3 regions of the Paenibacillus sp. AD87 genome follow, and region 1 is predicted to be linked to each of the others. Evidence: riboswitches for the same ligand, from Rfam matches in the RefSeq annotation. Region 1 holds a riboswitch; each other region holds the start of a gene.
The links. A riboswitch is a leader RNA that binds a small molecule or an ion and turns the genes downstream of it on or off. The one in region 1 is predicted to bind S-adenosylmethionine.

Region 1 (6,140 bases):
AAAAGGACCTGCGTTGTTCACAAGAATATCAATGCTGCCCAGTTTCTCTTCAACCGTTGCAACCAGCATGGTGATCTCTTCTGTCTTGGAAATATCGGCCTGGACGGCAATACACCGCACACCCTTGGCTACAATCTGAGTCTTTAACGCCTCAGCCTCCGTACGGCTATGTACGTAATTCAGAGCAATATGGCAACCCTGATCCGCAAGACTGAGGGCCGTCATTTTACCAAGACCTTTGGCACTTCCCGTTATGAGGGCAATCTTTCCCTTCACGTTCATCCCCCTCTTCAAAGAGCAGTCACTCATCCAGTATAAAAGATTTATCATCCCCCCACAACTCGCGTTTCCCACCAATCTGTACCATTTGCAAAAAAGTGTAAATTAAGGACTAAATACTTATCTTTCTAACCACTGAAATAAAATGAATTAGGTCTTTTGTAGGAAAATTAACCCTTTATATCCAGATTCCCCTTGTCGGGTTTAAGTACCTATGGTACTGTCGATAAGTCCTTATTTTCTTATGAATATAACGACACAATACATATGTTCATGTAAATGACAACATTGCATGACACCTTCGAAAGGAATACAGCGTAAATGAAAAGATGGTTAGCCTCTCTACTCGCAATTTTGCTTATCGCCTCATTTCAAGCTCCATTCTCGACCACAGCATCTGCAGAAAGTGAAAGCAATAGCTCCACCGAAGATTATCAATGGATTGATGGGCCTTCAAACGTAGTACTTGATAACAAAGCAACATTAAACGTAGCTGAAAATCTCTCCTATCTCGATGCAGCTAACACCCAAAGGTTTCTGGAAGACACGGACTCCTTCCCCAATGGAACGGAAATTGGAAGCATCTATGGCGCCGGCGAAAACTCCAACTGGTATGTTATCTTTGAATATAACGATACCGGTCATGTCGATGACAGTGAGAAAGACGATCTGGACGCCGATGAACTGCTCGATAGCTACAAAAGAGGTACAGAAGATCAAAATGAGAAAACAACACCAGAAAACCAACTGTTTATCACCGGATGGGAAATTGAGCCCGCCTATGACAGCAGCAAACATCAATTGATCTATTCTCTTGGTCTTGAGGATGCAGAGCGGGAAAAACTCGTCAATTACAATGTGAATGTACTCACCCGTGAAGGATACATCGGTGTTATCCTTGTTACGGATAGTGCCAATTTTGAAGAAAATCGCAAACAGTTTGAAAACTCCGTGCTTAACCAGCTCAACGTGATTAAAGGAAACACCTATGAAGAGTTTGATGCATCCGTAGACAAAAAATCAGAACTCGGCCTGACCAGTCTGATTCTCGGTGGTGCTGGTGTAGCTGTAGCTAAGAAAGTCGGATTATTGCTTTTGCTCAAAAAAGGTTGGTTTGTCATCGTGGCCGCTATTGTTGGTGCTTTCGGATGGATTCGTCGCAAGCTGACCGGTCGCAAAAAGGATGCTGACCCAGGAGATCAGAATTCGCTATCTCCTGCAGAGGAAGCTTACCAACAGCATGCTGCTGGACAGGAGTCCGCAGACTCTGATAGCCAACAGACAGATGGTCATTCAGATACTGATCCGAATAAACGTTAAGCTTATAAGTAAAGTACTTATAGTAAGTACTACATCGAAGTGCTCTTACATCAAAACGTTCTCTTTAACATGATGTACAAAACAAAAAGCTCTGCATTCTCTATAAAGAGAATGCAGGGCTTTCTTTAGTAGTTCCATAACAAGTGGAGCCGAGTATACAATGTATTTTCAGCTTAATCGTTCAGCTTAAAACGCCGGTTCTACAGCACCTTTATAACGTTCTTTGATGAATGTTTTAACCTCTTCGGAATGCAGGGCTGCAGCCAGTTTTTGGATGGCATCTGCATCTTTGTTATCTTCACGTGATACGAGGATGTTTGCATAAGGGTTACCTTGCAGGTCCTCAATCAGCAGCGCATCCTTCTCTGGGTTCAGATTGGCTTCCAGCGCGTAGTTGGCGTTGATGAATACCAGGTCTGCTTCATCCAGTTGACGAGGCGTCATGGCTGCATCCAGCTCGATGATATTCAGGTTTTTCGGATTGGCTGTAATATCCTGAATCGTAGAAGTGATATTTGTGTTGTCTTTCAGCGTGATAAGTCCTTCTTTTGCAAGCAACAACAGTCCACGACCGCCGTTGGATGGGTCATTAGGAATGGCTACTTTTGCGCCGTCTTTCAACTCATCCAATGATTTGATTTTTTTGGAATAGCCAGCAAATGGTTCAACATGCACAGGTGTTACAGCAACGAGATGGAAACCACGTTCTTTGTTCTCTGTATCCAGGTAAGGCTGGTGTTGGAAAAAGTTCGCATCCAGTTGTTTATCTTCAAGCTGTTGGTTAGGTTGAACATAATCATTGAAAGTCACGATTTGCAAGCGAATGCCTTCAGCTTCGAGTTCGGGCTTGATGCTTTCCAAAATTTCCGCATGTGGTGTAGGTGATGCTCCCACTTTCAATTCTACGGTGCGCGGTGCGCCTCCAGCATTGTCAGCGCCGCTGTCGGAATCCTTGTTGTTTCCGCAAGCCGCTAGAACCGCAATCAGCATAATACTAAGTAGAGCAAAAGACCATTTTTTCATGTGTAAAACCCCTTCTCCAATAATTTTTTTTGCATTTTGCCCCAAGTCGATACCGATTCAGGCAAATGCTATATATGTGTTATTTCCTGGTGAACCATTTAACTAAACGATCGCCTGCCATCTGAAGCACTTGCACCAGAATGATCATAAATACAACAGATATAATCATAATTTCATTCTGATAACGGAAGTATCCGTAGTTGATTGCCAATGTCCCCAGACCTCCACCACCAACCATCCCCGCCATCGCCGTGTAGGAAACGAGGGTTACGATTGTAATGGTGATACCAGCTATCAGACCCGGCAATGACTCTGGCAGAAGTATACGTCGCACAATCTGTCCAGTTGAAGCTCCCATCGCCTGTGCCGCTTCAATGACGCCACGATCCACTTCACGCAGTGTAGTTTCCACCAACCGGGCAAAGTATGGAGCTGCGGCAATGACGAGCGGTGGTATAACGCCCAGCACCCCTGTAGCTGTGCCAACCAGTGAACGCGTAAACGGAATGAGTGCAACAATCAGAATGATAAATGGCACTGATCGCAGAATGTTTACAATAAACGATAGTATCGTGTACACCACTTGAGACTGGATTGAAGTCGATCTTGCCGTCATGAACAGCAATACGCCTAGCGGCAAACCAATGATTATCGTGAACAGGCCCGATGCCCCCAGGATTTGCAGTGTTTCAATTGAAGCCTTACCGATTTCTTCCCAACGTACTGTTGAAAAATCCATTTAACGAAGCACCTCCACATCAAGTCCCTGATCCACTAACTCTTTAATGGTGAGATTAATCTCATCTGACTGCCCCTCAAACCGAACGGTCAGCTGTCCATAGGGAACTTGTTTGATCGTTGAAATGGTGCCTTGCAAAATGGCGAAATCCACTCCTGTTTTGCGAACCGTTCTGGACAAAATCGCCTCATAGGTTTTATTGCCCAGGAAGGATATTTTCACAAGCTTAGAAGCTCCGTTCGTCTGTAATGAGACATCTGCACTCGCCAGAGCGGTCTCTTCTAATGCAATTCCCACCTCATGGTCCCGCATCATAAAATCACGCGTAATGGCATGCTGCGGCTTGAGGAATACTTCCGTCACTGGCCCTTGCTCCACGATGCCTCCCTGATGGATAACCGCCACCTGATCACAGATATTCTGGATCACGTGCATCTCATGGGTGATTAGAACAATCGTGAGGTTATACTTTTCATTGATATCCAGCAATAACTTCAGAATCGAATCAGTTGTCTGGGGATCAAGTGCCGATGTGGCCTCATCACACAGCAGCACGTTCGGATCACTCGCGAGCGCTCTCGCAATACCTACCCTTTGCTTCTGTCCGCCTGACAGCTGGGCCGGATATTTATTGCTGTGGTCCTCCAGTCCAACCAATGCGAGCATTTCCTTCACTTTTCGATCAATTGCAGCCTTGGGCGTATTAACGAGCTTTAAAGGAAAAGCCACATTGTCATATACCGTAGCTGAGGATAACAGATTAAAGTGTTGAAAAATCATGCCGATCTTACGCCGTTGTTGTTGCAAATCGGACTTATTGAGATCGGTTAGGTTGATTCCATCAACCCAAACCTCGCCTGCCGTGGGGCGTTCGAGCAAATTGATACAACGGATCAATGTACTCTTGCCTGCACCGGAATGACCGATAACTCCGAATATTTCACCCTTGCGGATATTCAAATTTAGTTCCGATAAGGCCGTCGTACTTTTTGAACCTTTACCGTACTTCTTGGTTAAACCTTTTAATTCAATCAAAATTACTGCTCCTTCCCACTGCCTACATGTATCTTTACCCGAATGAAAGGAAAACTCCCCTTCATCGTACAAAAAAAGAGCCCCTTTTGCAGAAACAAAAAGGGCTCTTCACGTGAAAGATTATACCTTCTCATCTGCCAAAATCGTGCCTTGCACCATTTTGTAGGAATTAGCACCTAACATCTATAAAGTATGACACAGCTGTCATGCAGTTATAAATCGGTTGCCGGGCTTCATCGGGCCTGTCCCTCCGCCGCTCTCGATAAGAAATATTTAATTTATAAGTTCAGTAGTAGTTATAATGTTAATGTCATAAATGTTAATTCCATCTAACTGTCGATCAGGAACTCAGTATAATCCAAGTATTCCGATTTGTCAAAGGCAAATATTACTATCCAATCAGTTCGTCGGTTGATTCATTACCTGCTTATGCCACTTCTCGTTGATGTAGCCATACGCTGCTTTTAACGTCTCACATACCATATCCACACCCTGCCGGAGTTCCAAGAGATGCTGATCCAGGTCTTCCAGCTTCACTTTCCCTTGCAAAGTCTGGTGCAGCTGCCACAGATCATCCTGCATTTCGGAATTCATGTAATGAATCTCCATGTTTCGCCGTTTGCGCAATTTGCTCATTGGCTCACGATAAGAGTCCTTGATCCGGATTAGTTCGTTAGCAAGAACATAATGCAGCTTATCATATCCGAACTGTCTTAATACGGTGAAATAAGAATAATGAGTTTTAACATTGGTTGTATTCAGCTCAAATATTTCATTCAACACTGTACCTAACTTATCCAGAATGGCAAAACATCGGATGAAGCCATCCTTATAGAAATAGACGTAACGGGCATACTCTGCTTTTTCTGGTAATGTCATATCATCCGTAGAGCCCGCTTTGACTTTCTGACGGAAATGGGAAGCTGCAAAACAGCTTTGCTCCAATTCATCCAGCGAAGAGATCAGTCCCTGGGTCCATATATACAGTTTACGAAAATCATGGGTAGGATCATGGTCCACATGCATCTGTCGCTGAAATAGCTCAAGGGTATCCGCCATCGCTTCCATCGCGTCCTTTAGTATGCCTTCGTTCTTACGCGGCTTTTCACCCAGCAACGTTCGCAGCATATATAGCCTCCTCTTTCCACTCTGCAGATCATCAAATTAATAATAATTTATCATATTAAACAAAATCGGAATCAGAGTAAACGTATGACCGCTGCTTACAATAGGGTGCCCTGACACGCCTGACATCAAACAAAGTTCACCTGTCCAATGATGTACATCATCGGATGGTGAACTTCACTGGATTATCCCTGAACTACAATAATTCGGATATATCAGAACCGGTTAACGGGCCGATGCAACTTGTACACCAGGAAACTCATATAGGTTAATACACCGAACAAAATAGCAATATCAAGCATATGCGCCAGCGCCACGAACATATACACTTCCGGACGATTCATCGTGAGCATCAGTCCAAAACCAATGACCACTTGCAACAAAACCAGCACAACAGAAATGACACCGAGTGCTCTTAATTCCGTGTTATCCGGATGTTTGCGATACGCAAAATGACCGAGGATTGCAATGACGACTACTAATGAAACAGCTGCCACCCGGTGAGCAAAAGCAACAGCTACGCCTCCCGAGAGCTCAGGAATAATCTGCCCGTTACAGAGCGGAAAGCCTGAACAGCCTCCAGCAGAATCCGTATGGCTCACAAATGCTCCAGTATATA
Region 2 (6,140 bases), 5.1 Mb from region 1:
AGGGCAGCGGTCATGTATATCGATGGTCTTGTGGACCAGCAATTGATTGATGAGCATCTGATTACACCTCTGATGATAAGGGGTGTACCAGAACTGCAACAGGGGAGCTTCCTTCATCCAGCCGATATACATCAGATTAAGAACTATCTAAGTAATCAACTTCTGCCTGTCAGCCAGATACAGGAGACCGAATCGTTACAGGAGCTGGCCTTGGGAGTACTTGGGGGTAAAAATGCACTTCTTGTGGATGGCATGCAAGGTGCACTGCTGATTGGTACACCCAAAGGAATAAGCCGCAACATTGAAGAGCCCTTGTCCGAAGCATTGCTTCGCGGGCCAAGAATTGGATTTACGGAGCATCTCAGTGACAATACAGGTATACTGCGACGCTTCGGAAGCAATCAGAGTTTGTTTATTCAGAAATTTGAAGTGGGTACCCGGATCAAGAAGGATCTTGCTATCGCGTATATAGAGGATATTGCCGATCCTGAGCTTGTGGCAGAGGTCCGGAGGCGCATAGAAGGATTGGATATGGATGTCATGCTGGAATCCGGTTATGTGGAGCAGCTAATTGAAGACGATGAGCTGAGTCCGTTTCAACAGATCCAAAACACGGAAAGGCCAGACCGCGTAATCAGCGGAATGTTAGAGGGGCGTGTTGCCATACTGCTTGATGGTACACCGTTTGCCTTAATTGTGCCCGCAACCTTCAGCATGCTGCTGCAATCTCCAGAGGATTATTATGAGCGCTGGATACCAGGCACATTTCTGCGCATGCTTCGTTTTCTGGCAGCCATGATTGCGCTATTTGCTCCTGCCTTGTACATCTCCTTTATTTCATTTCATCCTGGTCTGATTCCCACGAAGTTGGCATTGACCATTATTGAGACGCGAAATGGTGTACCGTTTCCTTCCATTATTGAAGCACTCATTATGGAGACAGCCATTGAAATATTGCGTGAGGCTGGTATCCGTCTGCCCAAACCGATCGGTCCGGCGATGGGCATCGTCGGTGGTCTCATTATCGGGGATGCAGCCGTACAGGCCGGTATTGTCAGTCCATTTCTCGTCATCGTAGTTGCGGTAACGGCGATCTCCTCATTTTCCATCCCTACCTATAGTGCTGGAATTACACTGCGAATTTTGCGTTTTACAGGCATGTTCAGTGCAGCGGCGCTTGGATTATTCGGGGTGATTATGTTCTTCCTGCTTATTTGCAGCCATCTCGTGCGCCTGAAAAGCTTTGGGGTTCCCTATGTCAGCCCAGTGGTTCCGTATAGCTTGAGCGAATGGAAGGACTTGCTGATCCGTGCACCATTAAAAATGATGAGGCGGCGTCCGCGCATGATGAACCCTACCGATCCGGATCGCAAAAAATAGATGAATAGCAAGATTAACATAAACATTTTAAACCAGAGCAAAGAGGTGATAACGTGAATCGTCCCACGGATAAGCTGACGACAACCCAGACCGGAGTCATGATTATCAATTACATGCTGGGCGCTGGGATTTTGACACTTCCGCGTACTACGGTTGAGGCAGTAGACACACCGGATGTCTGGATCTCCATCATCATATCCGGGCTAATCGCCACGTTTATAGGCATTATGCTCGTCATCCTGTGCCGACGATTTCCTGGCAAAACGGGTTTTCAGTTTGTTCAGGAAATAACAGGTTCATGGATTGCTTTTATACTGGGAGCGGTTGCGATTATCTATTTTCTGGTCATTTCGGCATTTGAAATTCGGGTTATGGCAGAAGTAACCGGACTTTATCTGCTGGAAGGAACACCGGTCTGGGCTATTGTTATGGTCTTCATGTGGGTGGGCATCTATTTGAACTCAGGTGGCCTGGGTGCAGTAGCACGTCTATTCGAGATTATTTTGCCCATCACACTTATCATTTTTGTTATTGCCATTTTGCTTAGCAGCAAACTGTTTGAAATTAATAACCTGAGGCCCGTATTGGGAGAAGGGATTATGCCGGTATTCAAGGGACTTAAGTCAACTTTGCTTGCGTATACAGGCTATGAAGTGATGTTTGTCATCATGGCTTATATGCAGCACCCGCAAAAAGGGATCAAAGCGGTAATGTGGGGTACGCTCGTTCCGACAGGCATCTACTTAATTACGGTAGTTATGGTAATCGGAAGTCTTTCCATTGAAGGCATGAAAACTCGAACGTGGCCTACCCTGGATCTGATGAGAAGCTTTGAGCTACAGGGATTGATCTTTGAGCGTTTTGAATCGCTGCTGCTCGTGATCTGGATCATGCAAATCTTCTCGACCTTTTCGATCACACACTATGCAGCTACCGTTGGCTGTGCCCAGTTGTTCAAAAGCAAGAAAATTTTACCCGCCATGTTTATCCTGCTACCTGTAATTTATATCATCGCCTTAATTCCCAAGGATGTGAACGAAACATTTCAACTGGGGGATGCAGTGGGTAATTTATCCATTTACCTATTTGGAATTCTGCCTACAGTCCTGCTGTTGATTAGCATCCTCCGCAAAAAAGGAGGGAAGTATGCATGAGTCGCAAGGTCAGATTAGCGCTATTGCTGCCTGGATTAATGCTGCTGTTGTTTACCTCTGGATGCTGGAGCAGCAAAGAGATTGAGGATCTTAGTGTGTACGTGGGACTGGGTATTGATGTTGCCAAAGAGACAGAATTTGAGAAGAGTGTGAATGAACAGGGTGGACACTATCCGAAAAGGAATAATATCACAGCTACGGTTCAGATTGTTCCTAAGGGATCATCCAAGGAAGAGAGCCAGCAAGGATCACCTGGAGCAGGGAAGTCCTATTTTAACGAACAATTAACAGGCGATTCAGTTATACAGATATTTCGTCAGTTCTCTCTGAGAAGAGACCGGCCGCTGATTGGACATCATCTGAAAGTCATCGTGGTGTCCTCCGAGGTGGCCCGGAAATTCAGACTGGATCAACTGCTTGATTTTGTGTTGCGTGATAATGATATTCGGCCAAGCTGTCTGGTTGTTGTCAGTGATCGCAGGGCACTGGATGCATTGACGTCCAACGATCCCAGTGAGATTCCTTCATTCTACCTTACCGGACTTGTGGACAATGTGTATCGTACCAATAAAATTCTGCCACCAGTGTCACTCGCCAAATTGGATGCAACCATGCAATCGGGGTCGAGCTATTTGCTGCAAAATGTCATCTCCTATGAGGGGGAACACAAGTTTTCGGGAGCGGCCATTTTTAGCGGGAAAACGAACCGATGGATCGGAAGTCTGAATCAGACGGACATGGAGGGACTATCCTGGGTACAAGGAAAAGCGAAAGGTGGCGTCGTTAAGACGTATACACACAAAGACGGCAGCACCATAACCTACGAGATTAAACACATAAAATCGAAAATTATTCCCACAGTTAAGGGCGACGATATTTCATTTCATGTTCAAATTGAATCAGACGGCTGGTTTATGGAAAATTGGACAGCTCCGGAAGCGCATGGTTCCGAGCATTATCTGGATGGTCTAGAGAAGGACTTCAGTCATATGGCTGAACAACAGGTAGATCAATTGCTTCACAAAATGCAGGATGTCTACAAGGTGGATGCAGCAGGGTTTGGCGATAAGCTGCGAATCAAATATCCACGGGTATGGAAGAAAATTAAAAATAACTGGGACGAAACGTTTAGTGAAATTCCGATCACGTATGATATTAAAGTTAAAATCACAAATCAGGGATCATCGACGGAATAAGAGAGACGTTTCTTTTTAATAGTTGACACAAACATGATAGATCGCTATATTTATAAAAAATCATTTTCTTATCCAGAGAGGTGGAGGGACTGGCCCTTAGAAACCTCAGCAACAGATCTGAAGGATACTGTGCTAATTCCAGCGGGTGAACAGCCTGATAGATAGGAGCGTTTGTTTTTATTTGTCAGTAACGGCGCACTCTTCAGGAAGAGTGTGTCTTTTTGTTTTGTTGTTTTCTGGATGAAGAAGTAGGGGAGCAGACATGAATAACAACAAAGATACAGGGCATTTTCAGCGCAAAATGCAGGCACGTCATGTAATCATGCTCTCACTTGGTGGTGTCATTGGTACAGGTCTTTTTCTTAGTTCGGGTTATACCATCCAGCAGGCAGGACCGATCGGTACCATTCTGTCTTATCTGATCGGAGCGATTGTCGTCTAGCTGGTCATGCTCTGTCTAGGTGAACTTTCTGTTCATATGCCAGAGACAGGGGCGTTTCATAGCTATGCGGCAAAATATATTGGACCAGCAACAGGATACACTGTAGCCTGGTTGTATTGGCTCACTTGGACGGTTGCCCTCGGTTCCGAATTTACAGCGGCCGGGCTGTTGATGCAGCGCTGGTTTCCTTCAGTGAATGTTTGGATCTGGAGCACATTGTTTGCTCTTATGATCTTCCTGTTCAACGCGCTGACCGTCAAATTTTTTGCGGAATCGGAGTTCTGGTTTTCCGCAGTTAAAGTCCTTACAATTTTAGTCTTCATTATTCTTGGGGGCGCAGCCATGTTCGGTATTATTCCAATGGCAGATTCGGAACCTGCACCGTTTCTATCCAATATTACAGCATCTGGTTGGTTCCCCAATGGGGCTACTGCGATACTAATGACGATGCTTGCCGTAAACTTTGCGTTCTCGGGTACCGAATTGATTGGGATTGCTGCCGGGGAAACAGAGAATCCGGAGAAGACGATTCCAAAAGCGATCCATACCACACTGTGGCGTTTAATTATCTTTTTTATCGGAACGATTGTTATTCTCTCGGCCTTGTTGCCGATGTCGGTTGCCAGTGTATTGGAAAGTCCGTTTGTAGCGGTAATGGAGCGGGTGGGAGTAGCCCTATGCAGCAGACATTATGAACTTTGTTATTCTGACGGCGATTCTCTCTGCTGCCAATTCGGGCCTCTATGCATCTTCACGGATGCTCTGGTCTCTGGCTGACAAGAGAACGATCTCTCCGTGGTTTGCCAAGTTGACCAAACGCGGAGTACCATTGAATGCGCTTCTGATCAGTATGGTGGGTGGTGCACTGGCTCTGCTGTCCAGCATCATTGTGCCAGGTACCGTGTATATTACACTGGTCTCCATTTCAGGTCTGGCTGTCGTTGCGGTATGGATGAGCATCAGTGCTTCACAGTATATGTTCCGCAGACAGTATATCCGGGAAGGACATGCGGTCAAAGATCTTGTCTATCGTACGCCACTGTATCCAGCGGTGCCTATTATCTCGTTTATATTGTGTCTGGCTTCATGTATAGGCATTGCTTTTGACCCGACACAGCGAATAGCGCTGTATTGCGGAGTTCCATTCATCGCAGTGTGTTACGCAGTTTATTATCTGACAGAACGTGTGAATAAGAAAAGAGGACAAGTACATGACGCAAGTACAACAGACTAATCCCATAGAACAGATCCTGCGTGAGTATCCGGTCATGATTCTGGATGGAGCGCTGGCCACGGAACTCGAACAGCATGGGTGTGATCTGGATGATCCACTATGGTCGGCTCGTGTATTGCTCGAGAATCCAGATGTTATCGTTCAGGTCCATGCGGATTATTTCCGCGCAGGAGCCGACTGTGCAATTACATCCAGTTATCAGGCGACGGTGGAGGGGTTCCGCAAGAGAGGAATCGGCGAGCAAGCAGCGTTGGACCTTATTCGCAAGACGGTGGAACTGGCTGCACAGGCGAGAGATGACGTATGGGCAGAAGTGCAGGACGGGGGATTTGAAAACACGGCAGTCAAACCGGAGGGCAATCTGGTATTCGGAACGGCACAACAAACGTCTGATGTCTTGGAGACAGGGGTCTTGGCTCGGCCACGACCGATGGTTGCTGCATCCGTTGGGCCCTACGGCGCTTATCTAGCTGATGGATCGGAGTATGTCGGTCACTACGGCGTGTCGGATGAGACGTTGGTTGCATTCCATCGTCCGCGTATGGCGGCGCTGATTGAAGCGGGTGCTGATATTCTGGCGTTTGAGACGATTCCTTCGTTGCAGGAAGCACAGGTGCTGGTTGATTTACTGAAGGAGTTTCCTCATGCGTATGCCTGGTTATCTTTTTCTTTAAAAGACGGGACGGCAATCAGCGAAGGCACGCCGATTGAGACATGTGCACGATTGTTTGGTT
Region 3 (6,140 bases), 3.9 Mb from region 1:
TCGTTCCGGATTGTCCCGTCGGGAGCTAATTGAACTGTTAGAGGCACTGGATTTGGAGGGGTATGACACAGATTGTCTACTTGATGCGGAGCTTGCTGTCATGCCCGAAGAGGAGCAAGAGGCGGTATGGAGTGCCTACGAGGAGCTGGGAGATACGTTCCTGAAGCCCGTGTTACATAAGGTGTATGGAGAAGAAAAGCCTGGGGGGAGCAACCTGGAACAGGTCTACGAAAGACTGCGCATGATTCGAATCCGGTTTCGTCGACATACAGAGACGGAGCAAAATGCAGGCTAGATTGGAAATAGGACGTTAGTTGTCATACAGGTTGTCATACATTAAGCGAATAATAAAAAAAAAGACGAGGCGTTTCTCCAAATGTGGAGCGCTTCGTCTTTTGCTATTTCAAACCCAATCTTTTTTGCGGAAAATAAAGAACATGCTCAGGCCCAGTGTAACCATCAGGCCAATGACCACAAAATAACCATACTTCCAGTCCAACTCAGGCATGTTCGTGAAGTTCATCCCATAGATGCCAGTGATAACGGTCAGCGGCATGAACACCGTGGTAATGGCGGTGAACACACGCATGATTTCATTCGCACGGTTGGCGATACTGGATTGGTAAGCTTCTCGTAAGTTCCCCATCAAGTCGCGATAGGTCTCAAAGGTTTCGGATATTTTCACAGCATTCTCATAAATGTCACTGAAATACTTCTGCAGTTGATCATCAATAAGACGCAGATCTTTTTTATTGAGTGTGTTAATGACCTCTTTCTGAGGTCCAAGCACTTTCTTCAGCCACAAAATCTCACTGCGCAACCCGATAATCTCATTCAGATGAGATTTCTTGGTATGCATCAGAATGTCCTCTTCAAGCTTCTCGATGCGCGCTTCGATTCGGTCACCGACAGTGAAATAATTATCAACAATCAAGTCAACCAGCAGATAAAGCAGCTTATCAGGCGTACTGATTTCCTGTTCCCATAGGATCGGTTTCAATGTCCGCAATTCGCTGACTTTCTGTTTGGTCACACTGATAATAAAGTGTCTGCCAAGGAACAAGTTGACGGCACGTAAAAAAATCTCTTCATCATCAAAACGAATGCTATTAATAACAATAAAATAATGGCTCTCATAAATTTCAATCTTCGGACGTTGTTCTTCGTCACTCAAACAGTCTTCCACGGCCAGATCATGCATCATGAACAGCGGTTGAAGTACCGCCAAATCGTCTACGTCCGCATCAATCCAGTAAAACCCCTCCGCTGGTGGAGTCAGCGCTTGCTGAATGTCGTCCACCGGAATAAATACACCGTTATTTACCAACCGGATTTTCATTATTCATCTACTCCTTCTGCACCCGCCAAATGGGCGGATTTCATCAATATGGGCGCAAAAAGAACAGATCAGCCGGTCGGCAGCGGAGCCTGGAAGTCAGGACTGCGTTCGCTCTATAATCAAACGGAAGTAACGTCCCGCTGCCGGCATGCTGATATCAATTCTCTATGCAGTTTGTCGGAATTCGGCTGCCAGTCAGGCCTCGGGTCGCCATCCATTGAATATGTCACCTCTCACATAAGGGTTTATAACACTTGTCTAGTATACCGCTGGTACAGGGTCCTTTCAAGCGCAAAAATGTGTCGATTTCGCGCCCTGGAGCAGTGTATGACAACGGATGATGAACGGTTCCGATCCTGAGGAACAGACATTGAACTACACCTTGACGTGAGGGGATTAATGTCTTAAAGTAAAAGGTGAACCACACTAGTTTTTACAATTGAATAAAGCGAAATCTTATCAAGAGTAGGTGGAGGGACTGGCCCGATGAAACCCGGCAACCGGCGGTATACCGCACGGTGCTAATTCTTGCAGCGACCAAGTGTCCAAGTGACACTGTTGTAACTGAGAGATGAGAGAGGCGCATATCTATTTACATATGACCTTTCTCGGAATCCGAGGAAGGTCTTTGTTATATGCACCGACTTCTCAGCAGTGATTTTCGCTAAGGAACTTGAGCTTGCCGCCAGCAATGTGGTTGCAATTCAGCGCCTGCAGGCAAGCTCATGGCAGCCTATAACTGTACGGATGCGAATCGTATCGAATCCGCAGTGGCTGCATCTATTTATGCACAAGGAGGAGTTAGAAACACCATGCCAATCAAAATTCCAGACACACTGCCTGCCAAGGAAGTACTTGCAGGAGAGAACATCTTTGTCATGGACGAGACATCTGCTTACCAGCAGGACATTCGTCCACTACGTATCGCTATATTAAACCTGATGCCCACAAAGGAAACGACAGAAACTCAATTGCTTCGTCTGGTGGGTAACACACCAATTCAGGTAGATATCGTTCTGGTTCATCCGAAGTCTCATACGTCCAAGAATACTTCCCAGGAATATTTGGACTTGTTCTACAAAACCTTTGATGAGATTGAACACCGCCGTTTTGACGGCATGATCATTACAGGCGCTCCTGTAGAGCAAATGGACTTTGAAGACGTGAATTATTGGAAAGAAATCCAGGAGATCTTCGAATGGACCAAAACCAATGTAACTTCGACCATGCATATATGTTGGGCTTCCCAAGCGGGTTTATACCATCATTTTGGAGTTCCCAAAGTTCCATTGGATGAAAAATGTTTTGGCGTATTCTCACATACGATCAACAGATCCAATGTGCAGTTGCTGCGCGGATTTGATGAAGTATTCAACGTCCCGCATTCCCGCCATACGGAAGTGCGGCGTGAAGATATTGAAAAAAATGAAAACCTTGAAATATTGGCTGAATCTGAGGAAGCGGGTATTTTCCTGGTTGCTACCAAAGACGGCAAACAGATTTTTGCAACCGGACATGCTGAGTATGACCCTCTTTCATTGAAATGGGAATATGACCGTGATGCAGCTAAAGGCATGGACATTGCGCTGCCTAGACATTATTTCCCGAATGACGATCCTTCCCGTGTTCCCCCGGCCACTTGGCGGGCACATGCAAACTTATTATTCTCTAATTGGCTCAATTACTATGTGTATCAAGAGACACCTTACGATATTGGTCCGCAAATCTAATCGACATTACAGGAGGATGCTGCAATGGAAGACAATAAGTTGAAAATCGAAAGTCGATTGGCCCAAATTGGGTCTATCAATGAACCGGTAACGGGCGCCATTAATTTTCCGATCTATCAATCCACTGCGTTTCGCCACCCAAAGCTTGGACAAAGCACGGGATTTGATTATATTCGTACGACCAATCCAACCCGTAAAGTGTTGGAAGAAGCAGCGGCAGCGTTGGAATCCGGTGATGCAGGTTTTGCCTGTAGCTCCGGCATGGCTGCTTTGCAAACGATTTTCGCTTTATTTGGACAAGGGGATCATCTGATTGTATCGCTGGATCTGTACGGCGGAACGTATCGGTTGCTTGAACGCATCCTGTCTCGATTTGGTGTGACGGCAAGTTACGTAGATACCAATGACCTAGCAGCTCTGGAAAGTATTCGTCAGCCGAATACAAAAGCGGTATTTATTGAGACACCAACCAATCCACTAATGATGATTACGGATGTGGAAGCGGTATGCTCCTGGGCCAAGAGCCATAACTTGCTGACCATTGTGGATAATACACTACTGACTCCGTTCTTCCAGCGTCCAATTGAACTCGGTGCTGATATCATTATCCATAGTGCCACGAAGTATCTGGGTGGTCATAATGATGTACTTGCCGGATTAATTATTACCAAAGGGGAAGAATTGTCGGCCGAAATGGCATTCCTGCACAATTCTATTGGAGCAGTGTTGTCTCCAAGCGACTCCTATCAGCTGATGAAAGGCATGAAGACACTCGCTCTTCGCATGGAGCGGCATGAGTATAATGCTTTGACGATTGCCAAGTACCTTTTGGAGCACCCAGCCGTTAATGAAGTGTATCATCCTGGTTTGTCGGATCATCCCGGATTTGAAATACAAAATAAACAATCCAGTGGAAATACAGGCATTTTCTCTTTCAAAGTAAAGGATGCTCGTTATGTTGAACCGTTGCTTCGTCACATCAAACTGATTGCTTTTGCGGAAAGCCTCGGGGGTGTAGAGTCATTGATGACTTATCCTGCGGTACAGACCCATGCGGATATTCCGATTGAAATTCGTGACGCTGTAGGTGTAGATGACCGTCTGTTGCGCTTCTCTGTAGGGATCGAGCACGCCGAAGATCTGATTGCCGATCTGGGCAATGCACTCACAGCTGCACAGCAGGAGATAGAAGGGGGAACGCATCATGAGTGAGCAAAACAATAATGCCAACAATCATGAACGGAATGTTCATTCCGACCTGAAGTTCGATACCAAGCTGCTGCATTTCGGTGATGAAATCGATAAAACCACCGGGGCTTCCAGTGTGCCAATTTACCAGGCCTCCACATTCCATCATTTTGATATTTTTAATCCACCTCAACATGATTATAGTCGTTCCGGTAACCCGACTCGTCAGGCATTGGAGGATTACATTACATTATTGGAGGGTGGGGCACGCGGATTTGCCTATTCCTCAGGCATGGCTGCCATCTCCAGTGTGTTCATGATGTTCTCGGCAGGCGATCACATGATTGTGACGGAAGATGTATATGGAGGAACGTATCGACTGCTTACTTCCATTCTGAGCCGGATGCAGATTGAGACTACCTTTGTGGATATGACCAATATTGATGAAGTGAAGGCAGCGCTCAAACCGAATACGAAGGCAGTCTATATGGAAACACCATCCAACCCGACACTTCGGATCACGGATATTGCTGCAGTCACCTCCTGGGCACAGGAACATGAGTTAATCTCCATTCTCGATAACACCTTCATGACGCCTTATTACCAACGGCCGATCGAGCTCGGGGTAGATATTGTCGTACATAGTGCGACCAAGTTCCTTGGCGGACACAGTGATGTGCTGGCAGGTTTAGCCGTTGCTCGTACGGATTCATTGGGTACACAGCTAAAACAATTGCAGAATGGACTTGGAACCGTGCTCGGGGCTCAGGAATCCTGGCTGCTGATGCGTGGTATGAAAACCTTGGGTGCGCGTATGGCACACAGTGAACAGAGCACAGCGAAGCTGGCTGCATGGCTTAGTGGACGCAGTGATATTACGGCTGTATTTTATCCGGGACTGCTGGATCATCCCGGCCGTGAAGCTCATGAACGTCAGTCAAGCGGATACGGCGCTGTCGTGTCGTTTGACGTAGGCTCAGGCGATCGGGCCAAGGCTGTACTTAATCGTGTGAAATTGCCAATTGTTGCCGTGAGTTTGGGTGCGGTTGAAAGTATCTTGTCTTATCCTGCGATGATGTCTCATGCGGCTATGCCGGCTGAGGTTCGCCGTGATCGGGGTATAACTGACGGATTACTGCGCTTCTCGGTTGGTCTGGAAGACATCGATGACCTGATTGCAGATCTGGATCAGGCACTTCAGGACTCGTAGAGTCGATAGTATTGAAACTCGGGTGTTAGAGCCCGCTGAAAAAGAAATGAAATAGATGGCATATGTAAACATTTTTATTGATTTTTAAAGCACCTTCTCATAAGGTGCTTTTTTTCACATGTAACCTGTGTTACGATATGTGGAGTACAGAAATGCGATGTTGCCACCAAAACTTTCATCTATATGAGCAAGTTGGGACGGATCGTGATTATATTTTCTCTTCATGAGGGAGGCTTTTTTACGATGAGTACGGTAGACCGTATCTTAGATAAAGCCCTTCGGGGCGAACGTTTGGACTTGGAAGACACGATTCAGCTGTTTGAATCAAATGAAGTAGACAAAATCGGGGCCGCCGCCAATGTGATTGTAAAACGCATGCACCCCGAACCATACAGAACATTTGTAATTGGGCGTAACGTCAACTACACGAACGTGTGTGATGTGTACTGCCGTTTTTGTGCTTTCTACCGCAGACCTGGCTCTGACGAAGGATATGTACTTCCCGATGAAGTCATCTTCCAGAAGATCCAAGAAACCGAAGACGTGAATGGTACTGAGATTCTGATGCAAGGCGGAACGAATCCGAATCTGCCGTTTAGCTATTACACTGACCTGCTCAAAGCGATCAAGGAGCGTTTCCCTAATATTACAATGCACTCCTTCTCGCCGGCCG

Region 2: linked by a shared signal. The riboswitch ahead of mmuP (S-methylmethionine permease) and the one ahead of gpAD87_RS00465 (methionine ABC transporter ATP-binding protein) in region 1 are both predicted to bind S-adenosylmethionine.
Region 3: linked by a shared signal. The riboswitch ahead of metA (homoserine O-acetyltransferase MetA) and the one ahead of gpAD87_RS00465 (methionine ABC transporter ATP-binding protein) in region 1 are both predicted to bind S-adenosylmethionine.

Annotation. Positions count from the first base shown of each region.
Region 1 covers NZ_LXQN01000007.1:67,335-73,474, reverse strand. The annotation lists gene gpAD87_RS00485 (SDR family oxidoreductase) at 1-276, opposite strand, end outside; gene gpAD87_RS00480 (DUF2167 domain-containing protein) at 601-1,599, shown strand; gene gpAD87_RS00475 (MetQ/NlpA family ABC transporter substrate-binding protein) at 1,786-2,622, opposite strand; gene gpAD87_RS00470 (methionine ABC transporter permease) at 2,702-3,361, opposite strand; gene gpAD87_RS00465 (methionine ABC transporter ATP-binding protein) at 3,362-4,396, opposite strand; SAM riboswitch class I at 4,524-4,665, opposite strand; gene gpAD87_RS00460 (Cthe_2314 family HEPN domain-containing protein) at 4,796-5,524, opposite strand; gene gpAD87_RS00455 (COX15/CtaA family protein) at 5,737-6,140, opposite strand, start outside.
Region 2 covers NZ_LXQN01000007.1:5,159,405-5,165,544, reverse strand. The annotation lists gene gpAD87_RS22760 (spore germination protein) at 1-1,380, shown strand, start outside; gene gpAD87_RS22755 (GerAB/ArcD/ProY family transporter) at 1,434-2,534, shown strand; gene gpAD87_RS22750 (Ger(x)C family spore germination protein) at 2,531-3,730, shown strand; SAM riboswitch class I at 3,796-3,898, shown strand; partial or broken gene mmuP (S-methylmethionine permease) at 3,993-5,406, shown strand; gene mmuM (homocysteine S-methyltransferase) at 5,384-6,140, shown strand, end outside.
Region 3 covers NZ_LXQN01000007.1:4,003,016-4,009,155, reverse strand. The annotation lists gene gpAD87_RS17470 (HRDC domain-containing protein) at 1-295, shown strand, start outside; gene corA (magnesium/cobalt transporter CorA) at 404-1,339, opposite strand; SAM riboswitch class I at 1,793-1,917, shown strand; gene metA (homoserine O-acetyltransferase MetA) at 2,152-3,069, shown strand; gene gpAD87_RS17455 (aminotransferase class I/II-fold pyridoxal phosphate-dependent enzyme) at 3,094-4,281, shown strand; gene gpAD87_RS17450 (trans-sulfuration enzyme family protein) at 4,274-5,467, shown strand; gene mqnC (cyclic dehypoxanthinyl futalosine synthase) at 5,711-6,140, shown strand, end outside.